DNA from 3 places in the Paenibacillus sp. FSL M7-1414 genome. Region 1 is predicted to be linked to each of the others. Evidence: predicted binding sites of a transcription regulator. Region 1 holds the regulator's gene; each other region holds the start of a gene.
The links. Region 1 encodes Rex, which represses fermentation and respiration genes when NADH is low (regulators of the CRP and FNR family bind a similar motif). Its sites were predicted from a motif close to TTGTGAAATATTTCACAA; they were not measured.
Positions count from the first base shown of each region.

Region 2: MHH92_RS15015 (cytochrome ubiquinol oxidase subunit I) is a predicted target of Rex. The motif match lies at 2,336-2,353, and genes of this name have one in related genera.
Region 3: MHH92_RS28600 (cytochrome ubiquinol oxidase subunit I) is a predicted target of Rex. The motif match lies at 3,609-3,626, and genes of this name have one in related genera.

Region 1 is NZ_JBBOOS010000001.1:4,291,931-4,296,865, reverse strand. It holds gene dinG (ATP-dependent DNA helicase DinG) at 1-1,134, shown strand, start outside; gene MHH92_RS18545 (redox-sensing transcriptional repressor Rex) at 1,354-2,007, shown strand; gene MHH92_RS18540 (amidohydrolase) at 1,994-3,301, shown strand; gene MHH92_RS18535 (DUF5590 domain-containing protein) at 3,339-3,869, shown strand; gene MHH92_RS18530 (hypothetical protein) at 4,170-4,697, shown strand; gene MHH92_RS18525 (AAA family ATPase) at 4,690-4,935, shown strand, end outside.
Region 2 is NZ_JBBOOS010000001.1:3,448,878-3,453,812, reverse strand. It holds gene MHH92_RS15020 (cytochrome d ubiquinol oxidase subunit II) at 1-894, opposite strand, end outside; gene MHH92_RS15015 (cytochrome ubiquinol oxidase subunit I) at 894-2,258, opposite strand; gene MHH92_RS15010 (MFS transporter) at 2,653-4,044, opposite strand; gene MHH92_RS15005 (LysR family transcriptional regulator) at 4,154-4,935, shown strand, end outside.
Region 3 is NZ_JBBOOS010000001.1:6,551,362-6,556,296, forward strand. It holds gene cydD (thiol reductant ABC exporter subunit CydD) at 1-1,070, opposite strand, end outside; gene cydB (cytochrome d ubiquinol oxidase subunit II) at 1,072-2,127, opposite strand; gene MHH92_RS28600 (cytochrome ubiquinol oxidase subunit I) at 2,072-3,487, opposite strand; gene MHH92_RS28605 (tetratricopeptide repeat protein) at 3,870-4,935, shown strand, end outside.

The DNA.
Region 1 (4,935 bases):
GCAAAATGGCAGGAGTTGCAGGATCTGGAGAACCAGATCTATGTGACTCTGGGTGATTTGGTTCGCAAAGGGGACAAATTGCTGCTTGAAGTGAAAGAGGATCAGGATGATTATCAATCGGATAGTCTGATCACGGACATTACAGGACTGCTGAAAGATCTGACCACATTGAAGGAGAATCTACGTTTCTTCATGCGTATGGATGATGCCAAAACGGTGTACTGGATGGAAGCCAGCGGCCAATTCCGCAGCAAATCTCTCCAGCTGTATGCCGTACCTGTAGATGTGAGTGCACAACTTAAGGATTTATTTTTTGATAAAAAGAAAAGTGTTGTGCTTACATCGGCTACGCTTTCGGTAGATAAGTCATTCCAGTTCATGATTGAACAGCTTGGCTTGCAGGAAGCGGCCGAGAACAATCGGCTGTTAACGTCGATGTTGCCATCACCTTTCAACTATCGCGATCAGGCACTTCTGGTGATTCCGCGTGATTTCCCGAGTGTGAAGGGAAGTGTGGGTGATGCGCACTTTGTTAATATGCTGGTGCAATCACTTGCAGAGACGGCAATTGCTACGCGTGGACGCATGATGGTTCTGTTTACTTCATACAAGATGCTGCGACAGGTCTATGATCCGCTGAAGGAGGCACTGTCTGGCAACGACATCTCGTTGCTTGGGCAAGGCGTTGACAGTGGAAGTCGTTCCAAATTGACTCGCAGGTTTCAAGATGCCAAAGCAACGGTACTTCTGGGCACAAGCAGCTTCTGGGAGGGTGTAGATATCCCGGGAGAGGCCCTAACCTGTCTCGCTATTGTTCGACTGCCTTTCCAGCCACCGAATCATCCGTTGGTGGAAGCCAAGAGTGAGTTGCTTCAGGAACAGAAGAAAAATCCGTTCATGAAACTGTCCGTGCCACAAGCGGTCATCCGTTTCAAACAGGGATTTGGCCGATTGGTGCGTACAGCAAAGGACAGAGGAATTGTCATTGTTTATGATACACGGGTGATTGAAGCGTATTATGGTAAATTCTTTTTGTATTCATTACCTGGTCCCAAAATGGAGCATATGCTCACGGAGCAAATGGTTCCACGAATCACCGAGTGGTTGGAAAAACCTGCTAATGAACAAAAATAATGGTTGTTTTGTTCGTTATATCATTGCATGACACTATCGTTTGGCGTTAAACTTTATTAGATATTTCCGTATCCGATTAAAGCAGTTGCACGTAAGAACTTATAACCCAAATTACAAGGAGCATTCTGTATAAAATGTCACGTTTATCTTTGAGTTTTATACAGAATGCTCATCTTTTCATCTATTATTTTATCGTGGCCTTGGTAAGGGGGAGCAAGAATGAAATCGGATAAAATTTCGGAAGCGGTGGTACGACGTCTGCCTGTATACTTGCGTTATTTGAACGAGTTGCATCAGCGTGAGGTGGCTACTGTTTCTTCTCAAGAGCTTGGACAGAGGCTGGATCTGAATCCGGCCCAAATTCGTAAAGACCTGGCTTACTTCGGTGATTTTGGTCGTAAAGGGATCGGGTATGATGTATCCTATCTGATCGAGAAAATTCGTCACATTCTCAAAATCGATCAGCAAATTAATGTAGCTCTGGTAGGAGCGGGTAACCTCGGTCAAGCCTTGTCCAACTACAACGCATATCTGAAAGACAACATGAAGATTGTTGCTGTATTTGATGCATATGGACCGAAGATAGGTAGTCAAATCAACAGTTTGACGGTAAAACCAATGGATGAATTGACGGAAGCGGTTAAAATGGAAAACATTCGCATCGGAATTATCACGGTTCCGGATACGGAAGCCCAAAATGTAGCCGATCAGCTTATTGAATCAGGAATTGAAGCGATCCTTAATTTTGCACCAACCATTCTAAAAACACCGCCGCATATCCGCATTCACCATGCTGACTTTACAACAGATCTGCTTAGTTTGGCCTATTACTTGGATACTGGAAAGGACGACGAGGAAGATGACAACAAATAGATGGGTAATTCACAATGGCAAATTTGCTGTTAATGAAGGCGGCACAACATGGAACGTGGTCCACGGATACATGGTTGTTGAGAATGACAAGATTGTGCATATTGGTGAGACATTGCCGGATGAAGACAAAAATTGTACCAAAGTGGATGGAAAAGGACTGTTCTTCCTGCCGGGTCTGATCAATACGCATGGTCATGCAGCGATGTCGTTGCTCAGAGGGCACGGAGACGATCTTGCATTGCAAGTATGGTTGCAGGAAAAAATGTGGCCGATGGAAGCGAAAATGACTTCAGAAGACGTATATTGGGGAACTTCGCTATCGGTGCTTGAAATGTTGAAAGGCGGAACTACAGCTTTCCTGGACATGTACGATCACATGGATCAAGTTGCCAAAGTTGTGGAGCAATCCGGCGTTAGAGCAGCACTGGCACGTGGTGTAATCGGGTTGTGCTCGGAGGAAGAACAATTGCGGAAGCTGGAGGAGTCGGCTGCGTTTGCGCGTGAGTGGAATGGACAGGCAGATGGTCGCATTACAACCGTAATCTCGCCACATGCACCATATACATGCCCTCCTGACTACATAGAGAAGCTTGTGCAGGTCGCGAACGACCTAAACCTTCCCCTTCATACACATATGTCGGAAACGCTTCGTGAAGTCGAGCAGAACGTGGCTGATTATGGACTGCGTCCTGTGGCACATCTGGAGAAACTGGGCTTTTTCTCTCGTCCATCCCTGGTTGCACATGCGGTGCATCTGAATGATGAAGAGATTGAGATTCTGGCCCGTCATGATGTGGCTGTATCCCATAACCCGGGAAGTAACCTGAAACTCGCTTCCGGTGTTGCGCGGGTACCTGCGTTGCTGAAAGCAGGAGTTACCGTGTCACTCGGAACAGACGGACCGGCAAGCAACAACAACCTGGATATGTTCGAGGAAATGAGACTGGCTGCATTGATCCACAAAGGTGTATCTGGTGACCCGACGGCAGTGCCAGCAGGCGAAGCGTTATTACTCGGAACGTCATACGGTGCCAAATCCATCTTCTTGAATAATACCGGAGCACTTCAGGTTGGCATGAAGGCTGATTTTATCGCCCTTAACATTGAACAGGCACATTTCTATCCACATACAGACCTGATCTCACATACGATCTACTCGGCTTCTGCCAAAGATGTTGAACACGTATGGGTGGATGGAAAACAAGTAGTGAAACATGGCGAATGTCTGACGCTGGATGAAGAACGCATTTTGCGTGAGTCTCAATTGGCATTTGATGGTCTGCTTGCTCGTTAATTGCAGGACAGCATCATAGGGAAAGGAAGTTCGGCTTTTGAAGAAAAAAAAGAAGTGGATATGGATTTCGCTGCTTGCACTGGTTCTGATTCTGTTTGGACTTCAGCGTTATTACGTTCATGTCACGCAGGACCAACGCAAGGAAGAAGCGCTCGCCATACAAGCAGCACAGGAGCAACTGGGCATTACATCCTATGATGAATTGCGTAAGTACATCTGGGGAGACAAAGAAGGCTCTGACAACATCTACTGGACCCTGATCGGCAAAAACAAGAATAACCAGGATGTTATGGTCTGGGTTAAGTTCGACGCAAACAATCAACCGGTTAAGGGTGCAAACGCTGTACACAGTGAGCTGCTGCAGAATGGCATGTCCGAAGCGCAGATACGCAATCGCTTCAGTTCTGAAGTTCCTGCCGGTGAGATTAAACGAATCATGCCCGGAGTTGTGAATGGAATATATGTGTGGCAAGTGTATTATAAAGACGGTACGCATAACCACTATCGCTTTTATCGTTTTAGCAACGGAGAACAGGTGGACCTGGTCTATACACTCCCGAACAGCTAGAACAAATAGAGCGACATAACTAGAGAATTAAAGAAATGAAAGAACCGGCAGACGGATATCCGACTGAACCGGTTCTTTGTGTTGTCTGTAAACATTTTTGATTTAAATAGTTAAAATTAATAATTTATTCATATTTTCGCCTTCGAAATTGTATATACGATGTGATATACTCAGATATGTACTCAAAGTTATATTCAAAACAAATAATCCTGTCGAAATTCTCGCAGGAGTCAATGTGCACATATTCGTATATACCAATAAGCCAGTAGGTTGGGCCAAAATCTGGGAGGGGTAATTCACTTGAAGCTAAAAGTATTGCCTATTGCTATAACTGCCGTCATTTCAGCCGTTGTGTTGTTTGGAGGTTGGTTTGTATATCGTCAGGTGGCTGTGCAGAATCCGATTGAAAAAATGGTAACCCAGTACGATGGAGTCAATGACGTTCAATTAACTATTAACCGCAATGACGTACAATTGAAACTTGATCTGCAACCTGATGTTGATTTGGGCAGACTGGTACAATATATTCACAAAGAAGGACAGACCCTGATTGGAACACGCTCACTAAAGTTGGATGTTGTGGATCATTCCAGTGAAGCACTGGAAAGTTGGTGGGGTGATGCGATGTTCACCGTAGCTCAGGCGATGGAGAACAAGCAATACACCGAGATTACACCAACGTTGTCAAAGATGGCGACGAATGGAATTAAGGTAAATACAGCGATGGATGACAACAATGTATATGTCAGTCTCAGAGACGGAGATGCCAGCAAGTTTATTATTCTGCCGCGTGTGCCCGGTCAGATAGGAGTGTGGCCTAATGCCTAAGTGGACAAAAGAAGTTGCCATCGGATTTTTTCCCGTATTGATTATTTTCCTTGCTTTTACTGGTGTTAATATTGTTCCGATCCTGATTGCAGCAGTGCTTGTCGGAGCTTTGCTGTTCATGATGCAAATGCGTGGCGGGATTACAGTAGGCGCTGCACAGGAACGTAAACGGAAGAAAAAAGGACCTTCCAAGCTTACTTTTGAAGAAATTGGTGGACAGGACAGTGCTAAGCAGGAA
Region 2 (4,935 bases), 840 kb from region 1:
TGGTGGTGTCGCGCTACTCTGAATGGTGATGAATGGATCGAGAATGTAAGGATATTGCCCAATCCCGTAAGCAAAAAAGGCTGTGAGAAATTGCAGCATGATGCATATAAAAGCTAAACCATAACGGCGTCCGTTATATAACAGCCACATGGCAATCATGAAAAACGCAACGGAAAGCGCCAGCAGCCACCATAAATCCATCATATTTTGAAAATGACGCTCATTGTGTTGACCCAAATATATAAATGCAGTCAGCGCGAGAATAATGGTCGGTGTGCTCCAGAACAAAGCATAGTTCCGCATCAGCTTCAATGCCGAATGGTCCTCTGCGCGAGAAGCGTAAAATGTGAGAAATGACCCACTAATGAACAATACGGACACGATCGCCAGTCCAACGATGCTCCACGATAATGGATTCGTAAATAGCGCCCAGTAATCCAGGGAAACGGTATCTCCCTGCTTCAAAATAAAGCCACCTTCAGAAAGGGTCAGTGCCACTGACAATGACGCCGGAATAAGTAGACCCGTAGCTCCATATAAGAACAAATACACGATACTTTTTTTGGAACCATAATTTTCGAAAGCATAGAACGACCCACGAATGGCAAGTAGAATGACGGCAATACTTCCTGGAACAAGCAGCGCGGAGCCATAATAATAGGCCGTGTCCGGGAAAAATCCGACGATACCAATATAGAAAAAGACAAAAAATACATTGGTGATCTCCCAGACCGGTGATAGATAACGGGAGATCAGACGATTAATCAGATGATCCTGCTTCGTCAAGCGTGCGTAAAAGGCAAAGAAACCTGCTCCAAAATCGATGGAAGCTACAATAAGATAGCCGTACAAGAACAGCCAGAGTACCGAAATACCAATTAATTCATAACTCATTATGCCTGACCCCCTTTCTTGGCTGATTGATCATGCTTCTCCTTCAACCATTTCTCCATCTCGAGTTCAGCAGGATTATTATTGAACAACCGTCTCAGTACGACGACACACATAACGCCTAGCAGGATGTAGAGAAGCAAGAAGACGAAAAATAAAATTCTCACACTCGGTGAAGAAGTAGCGGCCTCTTCTACCCGCATATAACCTCGGATGATCCATGGCTGCCGCCCGATCTCTGCATAGAACCAACCCATCTCAACGGCTAGAAAAGCAAGCGGTGCACTGAGTGCAACCATACGAAGCATCCACTTGTTAAACTGATTACGTTTCTTCCAGAATACAAACAGGAAGTACAGACTTGATATAGCAAGCAGAGCGAATCCAATACCAGCCATTAGATCAAACAAATAATGCACAAGTAAGGGCGGGTGTTCATCTGGTGGAAATTCGTTCAGCCCGGTTACCTCGGCGTTAAAGTCTCCAAAGGCAAGGAAACTGAGCAGTTTCGGCAAATGAAGAGCGCCTATAATTTCATGTTCTGCATTCAGCCATCCCAAAAAAATCAAATCCGCGCCACTTTCCGTCTCGAAATGCCACTCGGCAGCTGCGAGCTTCTCCGGCTGATGCTCAGCCAAAAACTTGGCAGACACATCTCCAGCTAAAGAATTTAACAAACTGAATACCAGCACAACGGCCATCATGAGATTCAAGCCTTTTTTGTGGTAGGCCGACACTCCTTTTCTCAGCATCGCAAAGGCTGCTATTCCTGCTAACAGGGCAGCTCCTGTCAGATAAGCCGAGCTTAATACATGGAACACTTTGGAGAACGTCGCCGTATTCAGCATCGCTTGTACGGGGTTCACTGCCATGAATTGACCTGCTTCCATGACAAAACCTTCAGGCTGGTTCATGAATCCGTTCACTGTTGTAATAAAAACAGCTGACATGCCTGCCCCGGCGACAATCGGAATAGTCAGCAACCAGTGGATATACGGATTTTTGAACCGATCCCACGTATACAAGTAAATTCCCAGGAAGATGGCTTCAAAAAAGAATGCAAATACTTCCATAAATAGTGGCAGTGCAATGACATTCCCGGCCAGCTTCATAAAATTCGGCCATACCAAGGCCAACTGTAGTGAGATCGCTGTGCCTGTCACGACACCAACCGCGACAGAAATGACAAACCCTCTGGACCACCTCTTTGCCATAAGTATGTAATGGTGATCCTTCTTCCGAATGCCGATGAACTCTGCAATAGCAATCATCAAAGGTACGCCGACACCAAGCGTTGCAAAAATCACGTGGAACCCGAGCGTCAAACCAGTCACTAGCCTGCTCCATAAAACCGTATCAATAGCCATTCTTTGTGTTGCCTCCTTTCAAACTCTGTTCAATTTAGAAACATTCAATATCAGATTTGGCCAAGCTCAATGCAGAATTGCGAAAAATTTCACAAAGTTAGGTATGACGATATCTTGCCACACCTATAATGCGTTTACTCCTGTAGGCCCCCGATAATAACAAGCATTGGATGCCTATTAAAATCTGATATTGATGCACTTAAAGTACTAACCAAGCCTATTAATCAAAATTATTATATCTTTATTTTTACCTAATTCAATCAAAGACACGGCTTCTACCCTAAACGTTCAAGAAAGGATCAACTCTTTCTGACAACTTGGTGAAAATCAAAAAATACACCCAATGGAGCTATTGATTCATTGGGTGTAAACGTGTTATTGCACGGAAGATTCTCTATTTTACTTTCTCCGGACTCACCGCACCTGCCTCGCGACGTATGCTCATCATGATCAGTGATGCAGCTAATACCGTAAGGATGATTCCAAGCATCTGAAATCCTGTCACATTGAATGTATCCCCCATAACAATTCCAATCAATAACGACGATAAAATGGTCCCCAGATAGCGTGATGTATTAAAAATACCCGATGCGACTCCAATCATTTCTTTGGGTGTGCTTTTGAACAGAGCTGCTTGCATACCGACCGCGTTTAGGCCGTTACTTATGCCAAATAAAGCTAAGGCAACAATGATTATGAAGATTGGAGAAGTTTCATTCATAACAACGATCAATATAGATCCAAATGTCATTAAAGAAGCGGATACGATCAGAGCTGGCCGTGATCCTGATCTGTCAATCCAGCGTCCTGCGATCGGAGCAATAATGACTGAACATAACCCCAAAGCTAGCATGCTCATTCCTGTATGAACTTCGTTGAGATGACGTACCTGCTTCAAATACGTAGGAACTCCAAAAAAAAGTGCGTAAAACAGGATGTTCACCAGCATGTATTGCACATTCACCCAAGTCATCTCCGGATATGAGGCAAACGTTCGCAGAGGGATAAAAGGCGTGGCTGTTTTTAATTCATGTCGGAAGAACATGACGAGTGCGATTAACCCGATCCCCCCTGTCAGCAGATGCCATGTTGAAATATCTCCTGTGGAATTTACTGAAAGTAAACCGATGAGCAGAGTCACCAAAGCTACCGTAAACATCAGGATACCTGGTGCGTCAATTAACGCAAGCCATTGCCGAATGGACATGTGACCAGAGATAGACGGAGATTGCTCGTCCTTCGGGATTGTTTTCCAGGCGAACCAAAAACTCACCAAGACTAACGGAATATTAACGAAGAATATGCTGTGCCAGTCCCACCAATGAATCAATACTCCACCAATAAAAGGTCCAATTGCAGCCGCTCCAGAAAGGAATATAGCCAAGGTGGACAAGGCGGAGGCTTGTTTTTCAGTCACGTTCATTCTGACAATCGCCATTCCGACGGCCACCATCATGCTTGTGCCAATTGATTGAACAATCCGGAATACGATGAGCCACGAAAAACTGGGAGACCACGGAGCTAACATGGACGATACAAAAACAATAACAAGACCCATGAGGAAGATCTTCCTGCGGCCAAACAAATCACTACACTTGCCCATGACGGGTTGAGCGACAGCACTGGCAATGTAAAATGATAAAATAATCCACGAAACGGCTGTAAAATTAAGTTGATACACTTGTTGTAACCTGGAGATTGCCACCGAAATCATGGAGGAATTCAACGGATTCAACATAATTCCGAGTCCAACAGCTAACATCAATCCTTTATTTCGAACGTTCATTGGTGCACCTCTCTCTCTTCTGCTGTTATCTTACTTGAACGTATTCATTTATTCCAACGCATTATATGTTATGATTTGATGAACTAGAAGGAATGAAGGGATGGTGCAAATGGAGCTTCTTCAACTAAAATATTTCCTGACGGTGGCCCGATGCGAACATGTTACGGAAGCTGCGGGAAAGCTGCATGTCACGCAATCCTCCCTGAGCAAAACGATACAACGATTAGAGGACGACCTGGGAGTCCCTTTATTTGATCGAATCGGGAGAAAACTACGACTAAACGACTTTGGAAGAATATTTCTTCAGCGAACTGAAAAAGCCTTATTTGAATTGGAACAAGGAAAGCGGGAAATTGCTGACCTCTCCAACCCGGATCAGGGTACACTGCAATTGGCGGTGACTACGGCAAGTACTTTGCCAGGTATACTCCGGGAATTCCGAAAAAACAAGCCGGATATTCAGTTCCATGTGCAAATGGTTTCGTTAGAATACATGTCCAGACTTCTACATCGGGGCGAGGTGGACTTTTGTCTCTCCTCCCCTCCGATTCAAGGTGACGATATCGAATGTCAGATACTATATGACGATCCGATTGTAGTCGCTATTCCTATGGGTCATCGATATGCAGACCGAAGTAGCATTAAATTATCCGAGCTTAAGGACGAGTGGTTTGTTGGGGTGAAGCAAGGGTATGGGGTTCGTGATATGGTAGATTCCGTATGTCAATCCGCTGGTTTCCTACCGAAGTATGTATATGAAGGTGATGAGCCTGCAAGATTAACCGCCCTTGTGGAGGCGGAGATCGGTCTCGCGTTTATACCTAGCACAGCCAGAAACCCCCATGAGCGCATTAAATATCTTCAGGTAGAGGAGCACCAACTCGTTCGGAA
Region 3 (4,935 bases), 2.3 Mb from region 1:
CGTATGGTCGAAGTGCCTGCTTTCCTTTTACCCGAAGATAACGATGATGCAGATCCCGTCCCATCCTCTGCCATGTCCGCATGCGCAACAACATTTGCATAGGCTTCTTTTTGTTTCTGTTCAGCAGCTTTCCCCCGTTCAATCACTTGGTTGATAGCCGCTCCAGCTTCCTTACCGTCCAATGTGGCATGATAATCAGCGCCGAGCATACGTACAGGCAGGAAATATTCGGGTGCCAAGATCAGTACCGTCAGCGCAGGGCCAAGTAGCATATGCCCTTCTGTCAGACGTAATCCCAGACCAACCGCTACGGAAGCAACGGACAACATCGTAAAGAAATCGAGTGCAAACGAAGAAAGAAAAGCCATGCGCAGCGTAGACATCGTTGCTTTCCGATACCGCTGACTGACCCGCAAAATGGACCCTTCATGTGTTTTGCTCTGTCCCAATGTTTTTAGCGTTTCCAGCCCCCGCAGGGTATCGACAAAATGGTTAGCGAGTGCTTTGTAAGATCTGAATTGTCCGTCTATCTTACGCTGAGCTGCGAGGCCAATCAGAATCATGAATACGATCAGGATTGGGAGTGTCAGCATCAGAATAACCCCGGACATCAGATCCAGCTTGAACACATACAGCAAAATGACGATGGGTGTGAATCCTATGCCCAGCATGCGAGGAATAAATAGTTCCAGATACGTCTTGTATTGAGCTGTTCCCTCACGTGCCAGTGTGACCAGATGGCCTGTGCCCTCTGTCTTGGCATAACGCGGCCCGAGCCTGAACCACTGCTCCACCATCTGTCTGCGCAGATCAGTCCCTGTCCTCTCCGCATATCGTGAAGTCACGAGTTGTAACCAGAAGGATAGGGCGTAGCGGGCGGCAAAAGCAGCCAGGAACAGCAGCAGTACAGGGTACTGCTCCGTTACGGATGAACCTTCAAATAATGCCGTTATGGCCTGTGCTAGCCATTTAGCCTGCATAATGATCGTCATCGCCTGTAGCAGCACCAGCGCTGAGGCCAGCGCAAGTACCGGCCGGATGCCCGGCAGCTTCATCAGCCCCCGTCCCATATCAGTACTCCAGGTGGTGCTGCTCGTTCAGACGTTTGCGGAAGATATAATAACTCCAGATCTGATAGCCAAGAACAAACGGCAGCAATGTGCAAGCTACAATGGTCATTACTTTCAATGAATAAGCGCCGGATGCGGCGTTGTATACAGTCAGGTCATATGCCGCCCCAAAGGAACTCACCATCACTCTTGGGAAAAGTCCGATAAAGACCGAGGCAATGGCAATGGCAATCACTGCCCCAGTCATACCAAAAGCCCAGCCTTCACGCTTCTGACGAACAAAGTATGCCGCAAGTGCAAGCGAAACTGCGCCAAGTACAACCATGATCCAAAGAGCCCAGCCTCGTACGGCGAACACATCCGTCATGAAATACGTCATTAACGCGTAAACGGCGAGCAGTGCAGCCAGCGGCAGCATCAACTTTTGCGCTGTCTTCAAGGCACGCTCTCTGAGATCACCTACTGTTCGTAGTGATGCAAACAGCAATCCATGAACCAGACACAGCAGGGTTACACTCAAGCCACCAATCACGGTGTACGGATTAACAATATCGAGGAATCCTGCACGCAACTGCATCTCCCCATCAATGGGCAGACCCTTCATCAGCGTGGCAAAAACCACGCCGAACAGGAACGGTAAAAGCGCACTGGAGACCACAATGATGATGTCCCATGTTTTGCGCCAGCGCTGCTGTTTCATTTTACTGCGGAATTCGAAAGCAACTCCGCGACCAATCAAGGCGAGTAACACCACTACAAGTGGCAGGTAAAAACCACTGAACAACGTGGCATACCAGTGAGGGAAGGCGGCAAACATCGCGCCCCCTGCCGTAATAAGCCATACTTCATTACCATCCCAGAACGGACCAATCGAGTTGATCAGGGTCCGGCGTTCACGGTCCGTTTTGGCAATAATGCCTGTAGACATCCCCACACCAAAATCAAAACCTTCCAAAAAGAAGAAACCAACAAACAATACGGCAATCAGCAAAAACCACAACTCACTTAGTGACAACGGAATAACCTCCATCCACGCCGAACGGATCGGCCGATTCATCGTGATCTTCTGGCTTCTCGACCGCAAACGGTCCTGCTTTGATCTCACGTACGAACAGGTATACCATCACGATTCCGAGAACCGTATACGCAGCGGTAAAAGCGATGGTCGAGAACAGGATCGTTCCTGCGGATACGTTCGGCGAGACCCCGGCTTCGGTTGTCATATAGCCAAATACTGTCCATGGCTGTCTTCCTACCTCGGTCATAATCCAACCTGACGTATTGGCGATAAACGGCAGGGAGATGGCGAACACCATCAGACGCATAAACCACTTTCCAGCGACCTCCAGCTTCTTACGCATGGCTAGGAACGTACCGTATAGCGCCAATGCAATCATTAAACCACCCGCTGCGATCATAATGCGGAAACTCCAGAATGTTGTCCGTACCGGCGGGATGTAGTCCCCCGGTCCATACGTCTGTTCATACTCAGCTTGAAGCTCCTTCATACCTTTGACACTACCGGAGAACTTGCTGTAGGACAGATAACTGAGCAATCCAGGGATTTTGATCTCACCCGTACTCTCCTGTTTATCCGGGTCAATAAAAGCGACCACCGTCCATGGCGCCGGATCTTCTGTCGTTGTCCATGTGCCCTCACTGGCTGCCATCTTCATCGGCTGTGTCTCCACCAGATATTGTGCCTGGAAGTGACCCGAGAATGCGACGCCGAATGAAGAAACAAGAGCGATAATGATCGCAATATTAAACGATTTGCGGAAAATCTCCACATCCTGCTTTTTCATCAATTTGTAGGCACTGATCCCGGTTACGACGAAGGCCCCTGTCATCAATGCCCCAAAGACTGTATGTGGGAACTCAACGAGAAGCTGACCATTTGTGATGAGTGCAAAAAAATCATTCATCTCGGCTCGACCGTTGTTAATCTCAAACCCAACAGGATGTTGCATAAATGAATTGGCTGCCAGAATCCACAGCGCGGACAGGAATGTGCCGACAAACACCAGCCAGATGCAGGCCAGATGCACTTTTTTGGACAAACGATCCCATCCAAATATCCACAATCCAATAAAAGTAGACTCCATAAAAAACGCCAGTAGCGCTTCAATAGCCAGTGGCGCACCGAATACGTCCCCGACAAATCGGGAGTACTCGGACCAGTTCATACCAAACTGGAACTCTTGCAAAATACCTGTGACTACCCCGACGGCAAAGTTAATCAGGAACAGCTTGCCCCAGAACTTGGCCATCGTTTTGTAGATCTCCTTACCCTTAACAACGTACAACGTCTCCATGATTGCAACCAACAGTACAAGACCGATGGATAGCGGGACAAAAAAGAAATGGAAAATCGTTGTAAGTGCATATTGGATACGCGATAACATAATCGGATCCATACCGTTACCCCTTCTTTCTGTTCACTTCGCAGTATGCGTATTTGGCATTGAAGCTGCACCTTCGCTGTCTGTCCGCCAAATACGTTGATGAACGTATTGTGCCAGATTACCTATTTTATACATGTGAGAATTATCACAATCTTCGTCTCTAGAGCAAAAAAAAGTGATCCTGGTCACACAAAAGATAAAATTCAGCCTATTATCACAGCTTGCCAACTGCATCTATTCATGGAAGATACTCATGTTTGGGACGGAATGCCCATATGTTAGTCTCAGGCATATCATGCGAAGTACCGTGAGGGCTTTACATATGAAGTGAAAGCATGAAGCACATGCAGAGTGAAGACGCTCCATATTACAGTCAAGGTGAGGTGAACTATTCATGGAAAAACCTGCACCACTACCAGGTGAAGACGCCGAAGCCAGCCTGGATAAGGCCAGTACAACACAGCCCCCTGTCCGGTATGTTCTCTTCCCTCGCAAAGGAGGCTGGTCATCCTTTCCCTATCCCGATATTGCTGCACTGCTGTCGATCGAGGGAGAGGTCTACTATGTCAGCAGCCTGACGCAAACAGAAGATGTACCTCCGGTCATTACCGTCATCTCCCTCCCTGAGGCTGAGCAGCTATTGCTGGAACCTCGCACCGTAGCCGTGGTCGCCCATCCCTACTGGCTAATAGCTACGGCTTCGCTGGAGCCTGAGCTATGTATTGCCCTGCTCCCTGAGCCTGCTGGAAACGAAGCAGAATCTCCGCTATGGGAGAGCAGTATTTCCAAACTGGTCGGCATCGCCGATCTGGTCGGCACATCCTCCGAAACACGTTATATGAGGCTGTTATTCCAAGGCGTACGTGCCATCTGGCTGGGCGGAGAAGACCCTGCACCTGCGGGTACGATGCAAAAGGATGATCTCGAAGTCCCTCTCCGGGACTACGAACTGCTCTTCTTGCATGCGCTGCGGCAGATCCTGTCAGGCACTCCAGATAGCGTCACCCTGCTTCAATGCAGTGTACGTGCCGACTTCTACCGCCAGCTCCGGGCCAAAGCAGGCCCACACGAGACGATATCCTTTTTGCTGGCAGCCTATGAGTACTTGCTTGAAGATTCTCGGGCTATCAATTCACTGCAAGAGGCCTTTACCCATGCGGTCTTGAACGGTCGCAGTGATTGTGTGGTCTCCCACTATCGCTTCCTGTCTGCCATTCATGCCCGGTCCGGCAAGTTGGAGGACGCCCTGCTGGTGTATGGAATTAGTGCAGCCGAAGAACAGGAACGCCATCATTATGAACAGCTCTGTCGCTGGTTTGAGGCGGGAGAAGATCAACTTGTACGAGCGGAACTACTGCGTATGAACGATGATTACGGAAACGCCCTGCGTATCCTGGACGAACTTGGCGGAGAAACGGCGAGACATTGGAAATTCCGCATCTACCAGGAGACTGGACGTG